2 linked regions of the Niveibacterium microcysteis genome follow. The protein of the gene in region 1 interacts with the protein of each later gene in a pairwise test. Links are inferred from orthologs where the notes say so. Each region holds a gene or a part of one and is shown on either strand. Other genes may lie near its edges. The genes, in order: kdsB and JY500_RS00665.

Region 1 (11,813 bases):
ACGATCAGGCGATCGCCCGCCGCCTTGGCACCGTGGACGCGATGGAAGTCTCGGCCGACTTCATCCTGTACGAAGCGGAAGCGGCGCTCTCGCCCTGGACAAAGTTCGCCGTGCGGCAAGCCGACCAGGTGATCTTCGTTGCACGCAGCACCGATACCCCGACGGTTGGCGCGCTCGAACAACAACTCCGCATGGAGCCGGGGCTGACCTACAAGCGGCAGCATCTGGTGCTATTGCACCCAGCCGGCACTAGCGTGCCAACCGCGCCGACCCCGTGGCGCGCGGCGCGTGAGGTGGAGCGGATCTACCTCCAGCGACACGACGCACCCGGTGACCACGAAAGCCTCGCGCGTTTTCTGACCGGACACGCAACCGGCATCGTGCTTGGTGGTGGCGGTGCGCGCGGCTTCGCGCATCTGGGCGTGCTACGGGCGCTCGAAGAAGCCAACATCCCGATCGACCTGATCGGCGGCAACAGCATGGGCGCCCTGATTGGGGCGCAGTACGCCTGCGGCATTGGCTTTGACGATATCCGCGAGAACATCCTGCGCTTCACGCGCACCGGCGAGCGACCGTCGCTGCCCGTGATTTCGGTGCTCTCCGGACGGCGAATCGAACGCGAGTTGCGGCGCCTGTTCGGCGACGCCACGGCCGACGCGCTCTGGCGCCCCTACTTCGCCGCCGCCTGCAACCTGAGCCAGGCCTGCACCACGGTGCAGGACACCGGCCCGCTATGGCGCGCCGTGCTGGCCAGCAACTCGCCGGCCGGGCTATTGCCGCCGGTGCTGCTCAACGGCGATCTGCTTGTCGACGGCGCCATACTCGACAACGTGCCGGTCGAAGCGATGCGGACACGGCTCGGCACCAAACTCGAAAAACGCCGCGGCAACGGCACCGTGATCGCCGTCGATGTGGACGTGCGCGAAGCGCTGCAGGTCGATGCCGAAGTCAAACGGCTGTCACCCTGGCGCAAGATCCGCGGCCATATGTCGGCCGACGCGCCGGTGGTGCCCGGCATCGGCGACATCCTGTACCGCGCCAGCCACATGGGTGGCCTCACCCAGCGTGGTCGCACGATCGCCCTCTCTGACTACTACCTTGAGCCACCGGTCGCGGAGTTCCCCTTGATGGCCTACCGCCGCGCGCGCGAGATCGCTGAGGCGGGCTACCGCTACGCCAGCGCCGAGATCGAACGATGGGATCGCCAGAACTTCGCGCTGTAGTGCAGGGTGTGCTGCCGCTGTCGCTCAGCCAGCATGAAGTCTGGCTCGACCAGCGCGCGTGGCCTGGCAGCCCGCACTTGATCATCGGCGGCGGCATCCTGTTCAAGGGACGCCTCGATCGCCTGCTGCTTCAGGCTGCACTCGATCGCACCGTGGCGGAATGCGAAGTGCTGAGGCTCGTGCCGCAGGCAGCGGGCGGTCAACAACTGCTCGCAGCCCATCAGCAAGCGCTCGTCTTCGCAGAGATCGCAGCGAACCTGCCCATGCGCGAGGCAGTGCAGCGATGGTGGAACGCCTCGCTGGCAACCCCGTTCGCACTGGACGGCCCGCCGCCGTGGCGTATCGCGCTGCTCAGCGCCGGTGAAGCGGAGCATTGCGTGGTCATCCAGTTTCACCATCTGGTCATGGACGGCTGGGGTACCACGCAGATCATGGCGCGCTGGGCGGCCCACTATGCCGCGCTCGTCGCCGGCGACGCACAGCCAGCGGCGGAAGACGGCGACTACCGCTGCTTCATCGATGAATCACTTGCCTATCGCGCATCGCAAGACTTCGCCGACGACGGCGCCTTCTGGGCGGGGCAACTGCCGAGCTTGCCGCCGCCGCTGTTTGAACGCCACAGCGCCGCCCGCGCCGACCATCACACTCGCCTGCCGGCCGCCACACTCAGCCGGTTGCCGCTGCCGCGCACCGACTATCAGCAGATCGTCGCGGCCGCCAACGCACCGGGCCAGAGCGCTTTCTGCGTCTTCCTCGCCGCGCTTGCGCTCTATTTTTGCCGCGTGCGCGGACTGAGCGAAATCGTCGTCGGCGTCCCCAGCCTCAACCGCAACGGCAAGCGCCACAAACGCACGCCCGGCATGTTCGTCGGCGTACTGCCATTGCGGATCAGCGTGACGCCCGAGGATACGGTGGCGAGCCTGATCGCCGGCATCAGCCGCACGCTGCGTAGCGCGCTACGCCATGCGCGCTACCCGTTAAGCGAAGTCGCTCGCCAGCTGCAGGCCATCCGCAGCCATCGCGACAGCGTGTTCGACGTGCTGCTTTCCTTCGAACGGCAGGACTACTCGGTGCGCTTCGGCGAAGCCTCTGCCGTGGATTCCTGGCAGCTCTTCTCCGGCGTGGCTCGCTACCCGCTCGGGCTCACCGTATGCGAATTCGACGACAGCGGTGATCTGGAATTGGTACTTGAAGGCAGCTCCGCCTGTTTCGCGGAGGGCGAACTTGCGCTGCTCGGCCGCCGCATCCGCCATGTGATGTGCGAGATCGCCCGTCAGACCAGCCTGCCGGTGGCGGCGATAGACATCCTGCCGCCCAACGAACGTGCCGCGGTGCTCGATGGCGTGCACCGCGGGCTGCTGGAAACGGTGTCCCCTGCAAGCTTCATCGCGCAGTTCGAAACCCAGGCGCGCCAAGCGCCCGACGCACGGGCACTGGTTTGGGATGGCGGCAGCCTCAGCTACGGCCAGCTCAACCTCCACGCCCAAGCGCTGGCCACCCGGCTACGCGGCGCCGGTGCCGCACGCAATTTGATCGTTGCAGTCTGCATGCGGCGTTCGGCCGACATGGTCGTGGCGCTATTGGCCATCGCCAAGGCCGGCGCGGCCTTCCTTCCGCTCGATGTCGACGCGCCGGACGCGCGCCTGGCAGTTGTGCTGCAGGAGAGCCAAGCGGTGGCGGTGCTGGTTGATCCGGCGGAGCGCCCGCGGATCGCCGCGCTGCATCCGCAGCCAATCGCGCTTGGGCCGCTGCCCAGTTCGCCGGGCAACAATGTCGCACCCACGTGGCCTGCGCCCGCGCAAGACGATCTCGCCTACGTACTCTTTACCTCGGGCTCAACCGGCCGGCCCAAGGGCGTCATGATCGAGCACGGCGCCCTCGCACGGCGAATCGCATGGCTCGCTCGCGAATGGGCGATTGGCCCGACTGATCGCTCAGCGCAGGCGACTCAGATCACCTTTGACCCAGCCCTCATCGAGCTGATACTGCCCCTTGCCTGCGGCGCCAGCGTTGCACTGCCGCCACCGGGCCGTTTGGCACCGGAGGCGGTGGCGGAATTCTCGGCACGCCACGGCGTTACGTTCACGAGCTTCGTGCCATCCACGCTGCGGCGCTTCGTCGATGCCGCCGGCGGGCTGCCGCGCCTGCAATTGCGTTTTGCGTGTTGCGGTGGCGACGTTCTGCCGCCAGCACTGGCACAACGTTTCCGCGAGACCTGCGGCGCACGGCTCTACAACGTCTACGGCCCCACGGAAGCCTGCATCTTCGCGACGGCCTGGCCCTGCAGCGCGTCGGACGGCGACGGCGCACTGCCTGTCGGACACCCGGTCGACGACACACGCATTTACGTGCTGGACGATGCGGGACGCCCTGCGCCCTTCGGCTGCCAGGGCGACATCTGGATTGGCGGCAACACGATCGCTCGCGGCTACCTCAACCGGCCGGATCTGGACGCTGATGCTTTTGCAGCCGACCCATTCCGCACCACCGGACGCATGTATCGCACCGGCGACCGCGGCTGGCTCACGACGGATGGCACGCTGCACTTCGCCGGCCGCAGCGACCGCCAGATCAAACTGCGCGGCTATCGCATCGAACCAGCCGAAATCGAAGCCGCGCTGCTCGCGGTAGGCGGCGTGAATCAAGCGGCCGTACGCCTTGTCGACGCGGATCACAAGCCGCGCCTGCATGCCTGGGTCGCAGCCGACGGGCAGGACACAGCTGCACTCAACCGCCATCTGCGCAGCCACCTGCCCGACTACATGCTGCCAGCCGGCATCACGATCCTCGCCACCCTTCCGCTCAACAGCACCGGCAAGGTCGATTACGCCGCGCTACCGGAACCGGCCAGCCCGAACCACGGCGACACCATCCGCCAGCCGCGCACAGTGCTGGAGCGCGATCTGCTCCGGCTGTGGGAGGCCGGGTTGAAGATGCACGGGATCGGGATCGATGACGACTTCTTCGAACTCGGCGGCGACTCGCTTGCGGCGGTCGACATCCTGGCCGGCGTTCAACGCCTGACGGGCAAGTCTGCCTCGCTGCTGATGCTGACTGAAAACCCCAGCGTCGCGCTGCTCGCCGAGGCGCTGCAGGATGAGGCAGGCCCGACGCGCCTGATGCTGCCGCTCGGCCAGCAGAGTGGCCGCATCACCCTGTATGTCGCCGCGTCGGGGCATGGCGACCTGATGCGCATGCAAGCGCTGGCACGAGCGCTGGGCCCGGAGATCAACCTGTTCATGCTGCAGCCGCCCACCTCCGGCAAACTCGCCGACATGGCCGACCTCGCAGCGCAGTACGCAGACAAGATCGCCCAGCATGCGCGTCAGCCGGTGATGCTGGCGGGTTTCTCGGTTGGCGGCATTGCTGCGCTGGAAACCGCGCGTACGCTGCAGGCGCGCGGCGTGACGGTACGCGGGCTGGTGCTAATCGACACCGTCTATCCGGGCCCGCTGCTGCGTCGCCCGCGCTTCTGGCGGCTGCTCGCGTGGCTGACGCGCAGCCTGTACGTGCAGGAACTCAGCATGAACGGCCGACGCCTCGGCGCAATGTTCGCCGACACCGGCCTGGTGGCCCAGGTCATGGCCCTCCACGACTACCGGCCGCAGGCCTTTGCGGGCCGCAGCTGCCTGATCAAATCGTCTGGTCTGGCGAACTGGGATCGTTGGCTGTTCCGACCCTGGCTGCGTCTCGGCCAAGGCGCGTTGGCAACGCGCGAGATCGCCGGGCTGCACGGCTCGGTTTTCGAAGTCGGCCATGTGGAAGCCCTCGCCGCCGCGCTACGCGCCGAACTTGGCGAACCCGATTGAGCGCACCGATGCACGACGGCCCCACCGAGGCACACCACGCGCGTTTGCGCCATCGCCGCCGCGGCTTCTTTCTGGCAATCGCGGCGGTCATCGGGCTAGCGCTGGCATGGCAACTCACGCCACTGCGCGACACGCTGGACCTCAATCGCATGGTGGCCGGTCTTCGCCAGCTCGGTCAGCAACTTGGCCCGGCCGCAGCCGTCGGCAGCTTCGCGCTGGCTTGCGTGATCGCTGTGCCGCTGTCGATTCTGATGCTCGTTTGCGCGCTGGCGTTCGGGCCGACGCTCGGCATCGTGTATGGCATCTGCGGTGCGAGCCTCGGCGCCGCGCTGAGCTTCCTGTTCGGTCGCTGGCTCGGGCAGGAGGCGATCAGCCGCGTGGCCGGCCCGCGCGTGCGCTACATCAGCCAGCGCTTGGGGCATCGCGGCGTGCTCAGCTCAATCGCGCTGCGGCTGGTGCCCGTGGCGCCCTTTGCGTTGGTGAACATGGTGGCCGGAGCAAGCACGATCCGCCTGCGCGACTTCCTCTTCGGCAGCGCGATCGGCATGTTGCCGCTGGTATTGGTGAGTGCTGTGTTCGCCGAGCAGATCGTGAACGCCGCAACACGACCCGGTTGGCTGACGCTGCTGTTTGTCGGGATCACGCTGGCGCTGGTGGTGGGTGGCAGCGCGGTGTTGCGCCGGTGGTGGCGCGAGGCGGAAGACTGAGATGAGAACGGCGCGACCCTTGCCGGGTCGCGCCGGATTGCCAATCAGGCCAATGCTTCAAGTGCGCGCGTGGTGATCGCGTCCACACTGCCCTGGCCAGAGATCATGCGGTACTTCGGCGCCTTGGCATCCCCCGTCGCCGCCCAGTCGCTGTAGTACTTCACCAGCGGCGCGGTCTGCGAGTGGTAGACCTCGAGGCGCTTCTTGACGGTTTCCTCGCGGTCGTCGTCGCGCTGCACCAGCGGTTCGCCGGTCACGTCGTCCTTGCCTTCCACCTTGGGCGGGTTGAACACCACATGGTAGGTACGGCCCGAGGCAAGGTGAGCACGGCGCCCGCTCATGCGGGTGACGATCTCGGAATCTGGCACATCGATCTGCAGCACGAAGTCGAGCGCCACGCCCGAGCTCTTGAGCGCTTCGGCCTGCGGAATCGTGCGCGGGAAGCCGTCGAACAGGTAGCCCTTGGCGCAGTCCGGCTGGGCGAGACGTTCCTTGACGAGGCCGATGATCAGATCATCCGATACCAGCTGACCGGCATCCATCACCTGCTTGGCGGCAAGGCCCAGCGGCGTGCCTTCCTTGATCGCGGCGCGCAGCATGTCGCCGGTCGAGATCTGCGGGATGCCATATTTTTCGGTGATGAACTTGGCTTGGGTACCCTTGCCCGCACCCGGCGGGCCCAACAGAATCAGACGCATCTCCCCTTCTCCTGATATGTGTGGCGGCAATCACCAGTATCGGCTGCCGCGCTTACCCTGAACTTACCGCCCCGGCCAACTAACCGGCGGCAGATTCGAAATGGGCCCGCACGCGGGCCAGGTCTTCGGGCGTGTCCACGCCGGCCGGCGGCGCCGACGCAAGCGTGATCACGCGGATCCGGTAGCCATGCCACAGCGCACGCAACTGCTCGAGCATCTCGATCGATTCGAGCGGCGACGGCGCCAAAGCGGCGTAGCGGCGCAGAAAGGACACCCGATAGGCGTAGAGCCCGACGTGGCGCAGCGCGCCGAGTTCGACCGGCAAGACACTGCGGTCGCGGGCAAAGGCATCGCGTGCCCACGGGATCGGTGCCCGCGAAAAGCTCATCGCATTGCCGGCCGCATCGCACACCACTTTGACCACCGCCGGGTTGAAGAACTCTTCGGCATCATGGATCGGGTGCGCGGCGGTCGCGATCGCGGCATCCGGATCGTCAGCCAATGCCTGCGCCACCGCTGCAACGACGGCCGGGTCAATCAGCGGCTCGTCGCCCTGCACGTTGACGACGATCGTCTCGTCCGGCCAGCCGAGCGTCTCGACCACTTCTGCCAGACGGTCGGTGCCACTCGGATGCTCGGGCCGTGTCATCAGCACCTTGCCGCCGCAAGCACGCACCGCCGACTCCACATCGGCGTGATCGGTCGCCACCCAGACCGACTCGGCACCAGAGGCCTGTGCACGCTCCATCACGCGCACCACCATCGGCTTGCCGGCGATGTCGGCCAGCGGCTTGCCCGGCAAACGAGTTGACGCGTAGCGCGCCGGCACCACGGCCTGGAAAGGCGCTGCCATGTTCAGGCGCTCGCCTCGTCGTCGCCCAAGGCGCGGGCCTCGTCTTCAAGCATCACCGGGATGCCGTCGCGCACCGGGTAAGCAACCCGGCAGGGCTTGCAGACCAGTTCGTTGGCCGCCTTGCGGAACTCGAGCGGCCCCTTGCACAGCGGGCAGACCAGGATTTCAAGCAGTTTTGCATCCATTCAAACGCTCCAGTACGCGCTCCAGCGCCCCTTCCCTGATGTCGGCATCCACCGGCAGCACCCAGGTTTCGCGTGGCGCAAAAGCTTGCAATTTTATCGCATCCTTCTCGGTCACCACGAGCGCATCGGCGTCGCGCAGCGCAACGTCATCTGCCGTGAACGGGTGGTGATCGGCGAAGGCCTCTTCAGCCACCGGGTGGAGGCCGAAATCGTGCAGGGTCGAAAAGAAACGCTCGGGCCGGCCGATGCCGGCCAGCGCGCGCAGCTTCAATCCGGAAAATTCGCCCGGCGAACGCCGTTGGCGCGGGTCCGCCAGTCGGTAGAAGGCCGTCGGCCACAGGCGCATCGAATACACCGGTGCCGGAGGGCACTTGGCCCGCACCGCCGGTGGCATATCGCCGTGCGCCAAAACCAGGTGAGCCTGCGCCAAACGCTTCACCGGCTCGCGCAATGGCCCCGCCGGCAGCATCAGGCGGTTGCCCATCTGGTGCGCATCAACCACGACGATCTCGACGTCGCGCTTCAGACGGTAGTGCTGCAGACCGTCGTCCGTCACAATCACATCGACTTCCGGGTGCGCTTCGCGCAAGGCCCGCGCGGCGGCAACCCGGTCGCGCCCGATCCAAACCGGGCAGCGCGAGCGCCGCGCCAGCAGCACCGGCTCATCGCCGCAGACTGCGGGATCGCTGTCGGGCTCGACGCCTTGCACGCCTTCGGCGCTGCCACCATAGCCCCGGCTCACGACAGCTGGCCGAAAACCCGCTGCGCGCAAGTGCTCGACGAGCCAGATCACGACCGGCGTCTTGCCACTGCCGCCCACCGCGATGTTGCCGACAACCACGACCGGCACACCGACCGCATAGCTGCGCAGCCAGCCGAGGCGGAACATCGCGCACCGACACGCAACGACAGCACGGAACAGGAGCGAGAGCGGAAAGAGAAACGCCGCGGGGACGCCGCGGCGTTTCCAGAAGCCTGGAGCAGAACGCACGGTCAGTTCTGGCTGGCCTGCGTGGCGAAGGTGATCTGCGGCAGATCGGCAGCCTGCGCGGCCTGCATCACGTCGATCACCGCCTGATGCGGTGTCTTGGCATCGGCGTTGATGATCACGACCGGCTCCTTCTCGCTCTGCGGACGCGCACGACGCAAGGCATCGGCGATCGCGGCAGGCTCACGGCTGCTGACGGGCACACGATTGACGATCACATCCCCTACCGCCGTGACGATCACGTCGATCTCGTTCGGCACGCTCTTGGCGGCCGGCGCAGCGGCGGTCGGCAGGTTGATCTCGAGCCCCGAAAACTTCGAGTAGGTCGTCGTGAGCATCAGGAAGATGATGATCACGAGCATCACGTCGATCAGCGGGATCAGATTGATCTCGACGTCCTCAGTACGACGTCCGCGGCGAAAGTTCATCTGGAGACTCCGGGCCGCTCAGCGGCGCTCGCCGTGCAGCACTTCCACCAGCTTGATCGCCTGCTGTTCCATCTCGACGACAAAATCGTCGACCTGGGCGCGGAAGTGGCGATAGGCGATCAGCGACGGAATCGCGATGATCAGGCCGAAACCGGTGTTGTAGAGCGCCACCGAGATACCGTGCGCCAGTTGCTGCGGGTTGGTACCACCCGGCGACGTGGAGCCGAAGATCTCGATCATGCCGATCACGGTACCGAACAGGCCCATCAGCGGCGTGACGGTGGAAATCGTGCCCAGGGTCGTGAGGAAACGGCCCAGCTCATGCGCCACGGCACCGCCGGCCTCTTCGATCGACTCCTTCATCACGTCGCGCGAAGCCTTGGCGTTCTTGAGCCCGGCGGCAAGCACGCGGCCCAGCGGCGAGTGGTTCGCCACCCGCAACACCAGCTCATCGGTGATGCCGCCCTGACGGAGATCGCCAATGATCTTGTCGACCAGCCCGACAGGGACAATTTTGCTGCGACGCAGCGCGACGACCCGTTCAAGGATCAAAGCAAGGGCGATGACGGACGCCACGATCAGGAAGTAGATCGGCCAACCGGCAGCCTGAATGATCGCCAACACGTGTGCAGCTCCTTTAGATGCGGGGGATATCGCGAAGCATGGGACTTTAGCGCGGCGGCATGGCGACCGGCAAGCCGGACGACAGTGCACACAATCCACAGATTCTGTGGATAAGTCGGTGGATTGCCGTCGTGACAGCGCGCTAAGTCACCGTCCCACAAGGGATTTTTCTGCTCCGATGCAAAATGAAGCTATGATGAAAGATCATATTTTTCAGTAACTTACAAGCCCTGATTGCCGATTCGTCGATCTGCCGCACGAATTGCCCTGCAAGCAGCGCGGGATGTGGATTCCGCTAGAATGGAGCCAATGTTTACGCGCCCTGACGCCCCATTTCGCCCCGCAGACGAAGCCCTGGCCGTGTCGGAATTTGTCCGACACGCGCGGCGCGTGCTTGAGGGCGCATTTCCGCTCGGCTGGATCAGCGGCGAAGTGGCCAACCTCACCCGAGCGGCATCGGGGCACCTCTACTTCACGTTACGGGACAGTGCAGCACAGGTGCGCTGCGTGATGTATCGATCGCGCGCCCAGTTGCTGCCGTTCCGCCTTGAGGAAGGCCTCCAGGTCGACGTACGCGCGCTCACCACGCTCTACGAACCGCGCGGCGAGTTTCAATTGCAGGTGGAAGGCATACGTCAGGCGGGGCGCGGTGGCCTTTTCGAGGCTTTTCTGCGGCTCAAGGAGCGTTTGGCCGCCGAGGGCCTGTTCGACGAAGCGCGCAAGCGCCCCCTGCCGCCAATGCCGCGCGGGATCGGCATCGTCACGTCGACTGCCGGCGCGGCCCTGCACGATGTGCTGGTCGCGCTTGAGCGCCGCGCACCACATCTGCCGGTAGTGATCTATCCCAGCCCAGTTCAGGGTGCCGACGCGGGCGGGCGCCTTGCCGCCGCAGTTGCCGAAGCAGGCGCCCGCGCGTCGGCCGACGGTATCGACGTTTTGCTGGTATGCCGTGGCGGTGGCAGCCTTGAAGACTTGTGGGCCTTCAACGACGAGCAACTGGTGCGCGCAATCGTACGCAGCCCGATTCCGGTGATTTGCGGCGTCGGCCACGAAACAGACTTTACGCTCGCCGACTTTGCGGCCGACCTTCGCGCGGCAACACCGACGGCGGCCGCTGAACTGGCCAGCGCCGGGCTGATGCTGGCGGCACAGCGGCTGAGCCGCCATCGCGATGCGCTGCGACGGCTCGCCCTGCGCAGGGTCGAAAGCGCCTATGAAACCCTCGACCGCGCCCGCCTGAGACTGCGCCATCCTCGCGAACGGTTGGCGCGACAACGGGATCGCGTCGCAGCCCTCGCGCCTCGGCTTGACCGCGCCGCGGCACTGCGGATCGAAAGGCTTCGCGCGCGCTGTGGCTTGCTCGGGCAACGGCTCGGCCATGCACTGCCGGACCCCGCAGCCAAGCGAATCGTCGTCGAGCGACTTGGGCAAGCACTTTCCGCCAGCTTTGACCGCCGGCTGACAGGTAGCCAACGCCAGCTCGACGCGCTGCGCGCCCAATTGGGTCAGCTCAACCCCGATGCCGTGCTGGCGCGCGGCTACGCAATCGTGCGCGACGAGCAAGGCCGGGTCGTGCGTGACGCCGCCGGGCTGATGCCGGGCGATCTGATCGATGTGCAAACGCGCGACGCGCAAATTGCAGCACGGATCGAGACCCTTTCCGCGAAAGGGTCGAAACCCGGGCCCCAGCACGACTAGAATTCGACTTCCAACCCACAGGAGCACACAAAAAATGGAACATACGCTGCCCGCTCTGCCCTACGCGAAAGACGCACTGGTCCCGCACATCTCGGTCGAGACCTTTGACTATCACTACGCCAAGCACCACCAGGCCTATGTGACCAACCTGAACAACCTGATCAAGGGCACCGAATTCGAAGCCCTCGACCTGGAAGCCATCGTGAAGAAGGCGCCGGCTGGTGGCGTCTACAACAACGCCGCGCAGGTGTGGAACCACACCTTCTTCTGGAATTCGATGAAGCCGAACGGCGGCGGCGCCCCGAGCGGCAAGCTCGCCGAAGCGATCAATGCCAAGTTCGGCAGCTTCGACGCTTTCAAGGAAGCCTTCACCAAGAGCGCAGTCGGCAACTTCGGTTCCGGCTGGACCTGGCTGGTGAAGAAGGCTGACGGCTCGGTCGACATCGTGAACATGGGCCCGGCAGGCACGCCGCTGACCACGGGCGACACCGCGCTGCTGACGATCGACGTGTGGGAGCACGCCTACTACATCGACTACCGCAACGCACGCCCGAAGTTCGTTGAGGTGTTCCTCAACAACCTCGCAAACTGGGACTTCGC
Region 2 (4,027 bases), 1.5 Mb from region 1 along the record:
CGGCGCTCGAAGCAACGTTGCTAGCCGAGCACCCCTATGAGGTGCCAGAGATTCTCGCAGTTGAAGCAAATCGCGGCGCCGCGGCCTACCTGCAATGGGTGGTCGCGATGACCGAACCTGACGAACAATTGCCCGACGGGCTCTAGAAACACGACCGATGAAGTTCCTGATCTCGCTGTTGCTTTGCTGCCTCACAACAAGCGCCCTTGCGGCGCCGGAATTGCTGGAACCCGAGAAGGCGTTCGGCGTCACGGCCGAAGCCAAGGACTCGAAGACGATTTCGCTGCATTTTGCGATCGAGAAGGGTTACTACCTCTACAAGCATCGGTTCGCATTCGAGCCCAAGGACGCTACCTTGACGCTCGCACCCGCCAGCTACCCTGCCGGCGAGCGAAAGCAGGACGAGTTCTTCGGTGAAGTGGAGATTTTCCGCGGCGACCTCGCAGTCTCGGTGCCCGTTGCGTCCGGAGCGCTCGGCAACGGACAACAGCTGAGCGTTACATACCAAGGCTGTGCAGACGTGGGGGTTTGCTACCCACCGCAAACGACATTGGTGACGCTCGGCGGCGCCGAAGGTGGCGGCTTGCTGTCGCGCGCGCTTGGCAAGCTCGGTGCTCGTGACGAACCCGCCCCGGCTGCCACCGCGCCCGCGATCGCGGCGACAGTGCCGGTCACCGCGGACGAGAGCGGGCGTCTTGCTGGGCTGTTGAGCACCGGCAAGCTCTCATTGATCCTGCTGAGCTTCTTCGGTGCCGGTCTGCTGCTTGCCTTCACGCCTTGCATGCTGCCAATGCTGCCGATCCTCTCCGGCATCATCGTAGGCCAGGGCGCACACGTGACCCGTGCGCGCTCAACCGCCCTGGCAGGCGTCTACGTGCTGGGCATGGCGCTGACCTACGCGGTGGCGGGTGTAGCGGCGGGTCTTTCCGGCACGCTGCTGTCGGCGGCATTGCAGAATGCCTGGGTGCTCGGCGGCTTTGCGGCGATCTTCGTCGTCCTTGCATTCGCGATGTTCGGCTTCTACGAACTGCAACTTCCCTCGGCATTGCAGAGTCGCCTTTCCGACCGCGCCAACCATCAGCGCGGCGGCTCAGTGCTGGGCGTGGCGGTGATGGGCGTGTTGTCGGCCCTGATCGTCGGCCCCTGCGTCGCGGCGCCACTCGCCGGCGCCTTGCTCTACATCGCCAAGACCGGTGACGCGCTGCTCGGCGGCGTGGCGCTGTTCGTGATGGCGCTGGGCATGGGCGCCCCGCTGATTCTGGTGGCCGTTGCCACGCGCGGCCTGCTGCCGCACGCCGGCCCTTGGATGGAGTCCGTCAAGCGCAGCTTTGGCGTGATCCTGCTCGCGCTCGCGCTGTGGCTGGTCACGCCGGTACTGCCGCAGGTTGTCGTGATGCTGGCGTGGGCCGCGCTTGCGATCGTGTGCGCCGTATTCCTGCATGCGCTGGACCCACTGCCACCGCAGGCAAAGGGCGCGCGGCGCTTCTGGAAGGGGGTCGGGGTACTGTTGCTGATCGTCGGCAGTGCGCTGCTGATCGGCGCTTTGGGTGGCAGCCGTGATCCACTGCAGCCACTCGGCTTCCTGCGCGGTGCAACGGCCGCCGAGGCCAATACGAAACTGCCGTTCCAGCCAGTAGCCAGTGTTGCAGAGCTTGATGCCCGGCTCGCCGAAGGGCGGCCGGTAATGCTCGACTTTTACGCGGACTGGTGCGTCAGCTGCAAGGAGATGGAGCGCTTCACCTTCAGCGATCCGCGCGTCGCAGCAGCCCTGAAAGACACGCTGCTGCTAAAGGCGGACGTCACCGGCAACACCGAGGCGCACCAAGCGCTGCTGAAGCGCTTCGGGCTGTTCGGCCCGCCCGGCATCGTCTTCTTCGACGCTGCCGGGAAGGAAATCGATTCGAGCCGGGTCGTCGGTTTTCAGCCCGTGGATGGCTTTCTTGCGACACTCGCAGCACGCAGCGCGCAAAAAAGTGGGTCGTGAAGCCCCCGCCTCACGACCCGATACGACTACCGACCACGAACCTCGGATCCGTGGTTTGGACCACCGGAGCCGAAAATCCCGCCACAAGGGAGCCATGCAACGGGATCGGGGCGCATTCTGCCTTAAAGGTGAGGCACCTGTCTATGCGCATGGCATTTTTGTGTGGAGTTCTTCGCAGCTCAGCAAGCCGACACAGGCACTTGCGACGCTTGCATTGTAGACGACCGGTCTAGTACGATTCGCCCCATGAACCGGACCACTGACACCCGCGAGCACATCCTGCAGACCGCCGAGAGCCTGATTCTCGGCAAGGGCTTCGCCGCCGTGGGGCTTGGCCCGATTCTCAGCGCCGCTGGCGTACCCAAGGGCTCCTTCTACCATTGGTTCCCCTCCAAGGAAGCGTTTGGGGTGGCCTTGCTCGAGCGCTACTTCGAGCGCTATCTCGAAAGCCTCGATGAGCGTTTTGGCAGCGCCGCCGGCACCGGACGCGCGCGGGTGCTCGGCTATTTCGCCGACTGGATGGACCGCCAGCGCGACGGCGGCTGCGCGCAGCAATGCCTCGCGGTAAAGCTGGCCGCCGAAGTGGCCGACCTCTCCGAGCCGATGCGCCAGGCACTCGAAGTCGGCACGCGGCGCATCACCGCGCGAATTGCGGGCGCCCTGCAGACCGCCTCGCAAGACGGTTCGCTGCCGGCAGGCGCGGACCCGGCAAGTCTGGCTGTCACGCTCTACACCTTGTGGATCGGCGCAAGCGTGCTGACCAAGGCACAACGCGACGCCACGCCGTTTGAAGCCGCCTGGGCGCACACGCTGCACCTGCTAGGCGCCGATCTGCACTGACCGATTGAAATCATGTTTTCCGATCGACTTCGTCCTGACTCTAGCCGACCGGTCTAATCACAACACCCCACCTGGAGTATCACCATGAACGCTGACAAGCTGCTGCACCCGATTCAGGTTGGAAACCTGAGCCTGCCGAATCGCATCTTCATGGCACCACTGACGCGCCAGCGCGCGAGCCAACCCGGCAATGTGCCGACTGCACTGAACGCCACCTACTACGCGCAACGCGCCTCGGCCGGCCTGATCGTCACCGAAGCCACGCAGGTGATGCCCGAGGGCCAGGGCTACGCCTGGACCCCCGGCATGCATACCGACGCCCAGCAGGCTGGCTGGAAACTGGTGACTGATGCGGTTCACGCGGCCGGTGGCCATATCGCGCTGCAGCTCTGGCATGTGGGCCGCATCTCGCACCGCCATGTTCAGCCGGACGGCAAGCTGCCGGTAGCCCCTTCGGCGATCCAGGCCAATGCGCAGACCTTTGTCGTCCACCCGGATGGCAGCATGGGCATGGTGCAGACCGATCTGCCGCGTGCGCTCGAGGTCGAGGAATTGGCGGGCATCGTCGCCGCATTCCGTGCTGCCGCGCGCCGCGCCATTGATACCGGCTTCGACTTCGTCGAAATCCACGGTGCCAACGGCTACCTGCTGGACCAATTCCAGAGCACCGGCCCGAATCAGCGTACCGATGCCTACGGTGGAAGCGTCGAGAACCGCGCTCGCCTGACGCTCGAAGTGGTCGATGCGATCGTTGCCGAAATCGGCGCCGCGCGCACGGGCATCCGCCTGTCGCCTTTCGGCACCTTCAACGACATCGCCGACACCGAAGCCGAGGCGATGGCCTTCTACCTCACCGAGCAACTCGATGCCCGCAAGCTGGCCTACGTGCATATCGCGGAACCGGACTGGGCGGGCGGTCCGCAGTTGGCCGACGCTTTCCGCGCCGCGCTGCGCCAGCGCTTCAAAGGAACGCTGATCTTTGCCGGCGGCTACACGCTTGAGAAGGCCGAAGCGCTGATCGCCAGCGGCGTGGGTGACGCGGTCGCGTTCGGCCGCCCCTTCATCGCCAACCCGGATCTGCCGGCACGCTTTGCCAAGGGCGCGGAGCTGAACGCCCCGGACGCATCGACCTTCTACGGCGGCGCGGACAAGGGTTATACCGACTACCCCAGCCTCGCAAGCTGATCAGCTGTAAACGAAAAA

The links.
Region 2: the proteins of kdsB (region 1) and JY500_RS00665 interact in binary tests that used the Escherichia coli proteins (3 or more experiments, as listed by UniProt). The link is inferred for Niveibacterium microcysteis from one-to-one orthologs.

The regions. Positions count from the first base shown.
Region 1 is NZ_CP071060.1:1,613,972-1,625,784, reverse strand. Bases 5,404-8,248 are described here. They hold kdsB (3-deoxy-manno-octulosonate cytidylyltransferase), read right to left. Parts: upstream 7,291-8,248; coding sequence 6,517-7,290; downstream 5,404-6,516. Other genes in these bases: lpxK (tetraacyldisaccharide 4'-kinase), read right to left, coding at 7,456-8,248; JY500_RS07425 (Trm112 family protein), read right to left, coding at 7,293-7,475; adk (adenylate kinase), read right to left, coding at 5,784-6,437; JY500_RS07440 (TVP38/TMEM64 family protein), read left to right, coding at 5,404-5,739. In the rest of the region: JY500_RS07450 (cyclic nucleotide-binding and patatin-like phospholipase domain-containing protein), read left to right, coding at 1-1,223; JY500_RS07445 (non-ribosomal peptide synthetase), read left to right, coding at 1,196-5,032; more of JY500_RS07440, read left to right, coding at 5,041-5,403; more of lpxK, read right to left, coding at 8,249-8,466; JY500_RS07415 (ExbD/TolR family protein), read right to left, coding at 8,469-8,891; JY500_RS07410 (MotA/TolQ/ExbB proton channel family protein), read right to left, coding at 8,910-9,515; xseA (exodeoxyribonuclease VII large subunit), read left to right, coding at 9,816-11,213; JY500_RS07400 (superoxide dismutase), read left to right, coding at 11,248-11,813. UniProt on the Escherichia coli protein: Activates KDO (a required 8-carbon sugar) for incorporation into bacterial lipopolysaccharide in Gram-negative bacteria.
Region 2 is NZ_CP071060.1:149,785-153,811, reverse strand. What follows is about bases 1,053-4,027. They hold JY500_RS00665 (TetR/AcrR family transcriptional regulator), read left to right. Parts: upstream 1,053-2,230; coding sequence 2,231-2,824; downstream 2,825-4,027. Other genes in these bases: JY500_RS00660 (alkene reductase), read left to right, coding at 2,909-4,009; JY500_RS00670 (protein-disulfide reductase DsbD), read left to right, coding at 1,053-1,984. Outside these bases: divalent-cation tolerance protein CutA, read left to right, coding at 1-146; more of JY500_RS00670, read left to right, coding at 158-1,052. UniProt on the Escherichia coli protein: Involved in response to both electrophiles and reactive chlorine species (RCS). Represses the transcription of the nemRA-gloA operon by binding to the NemR box.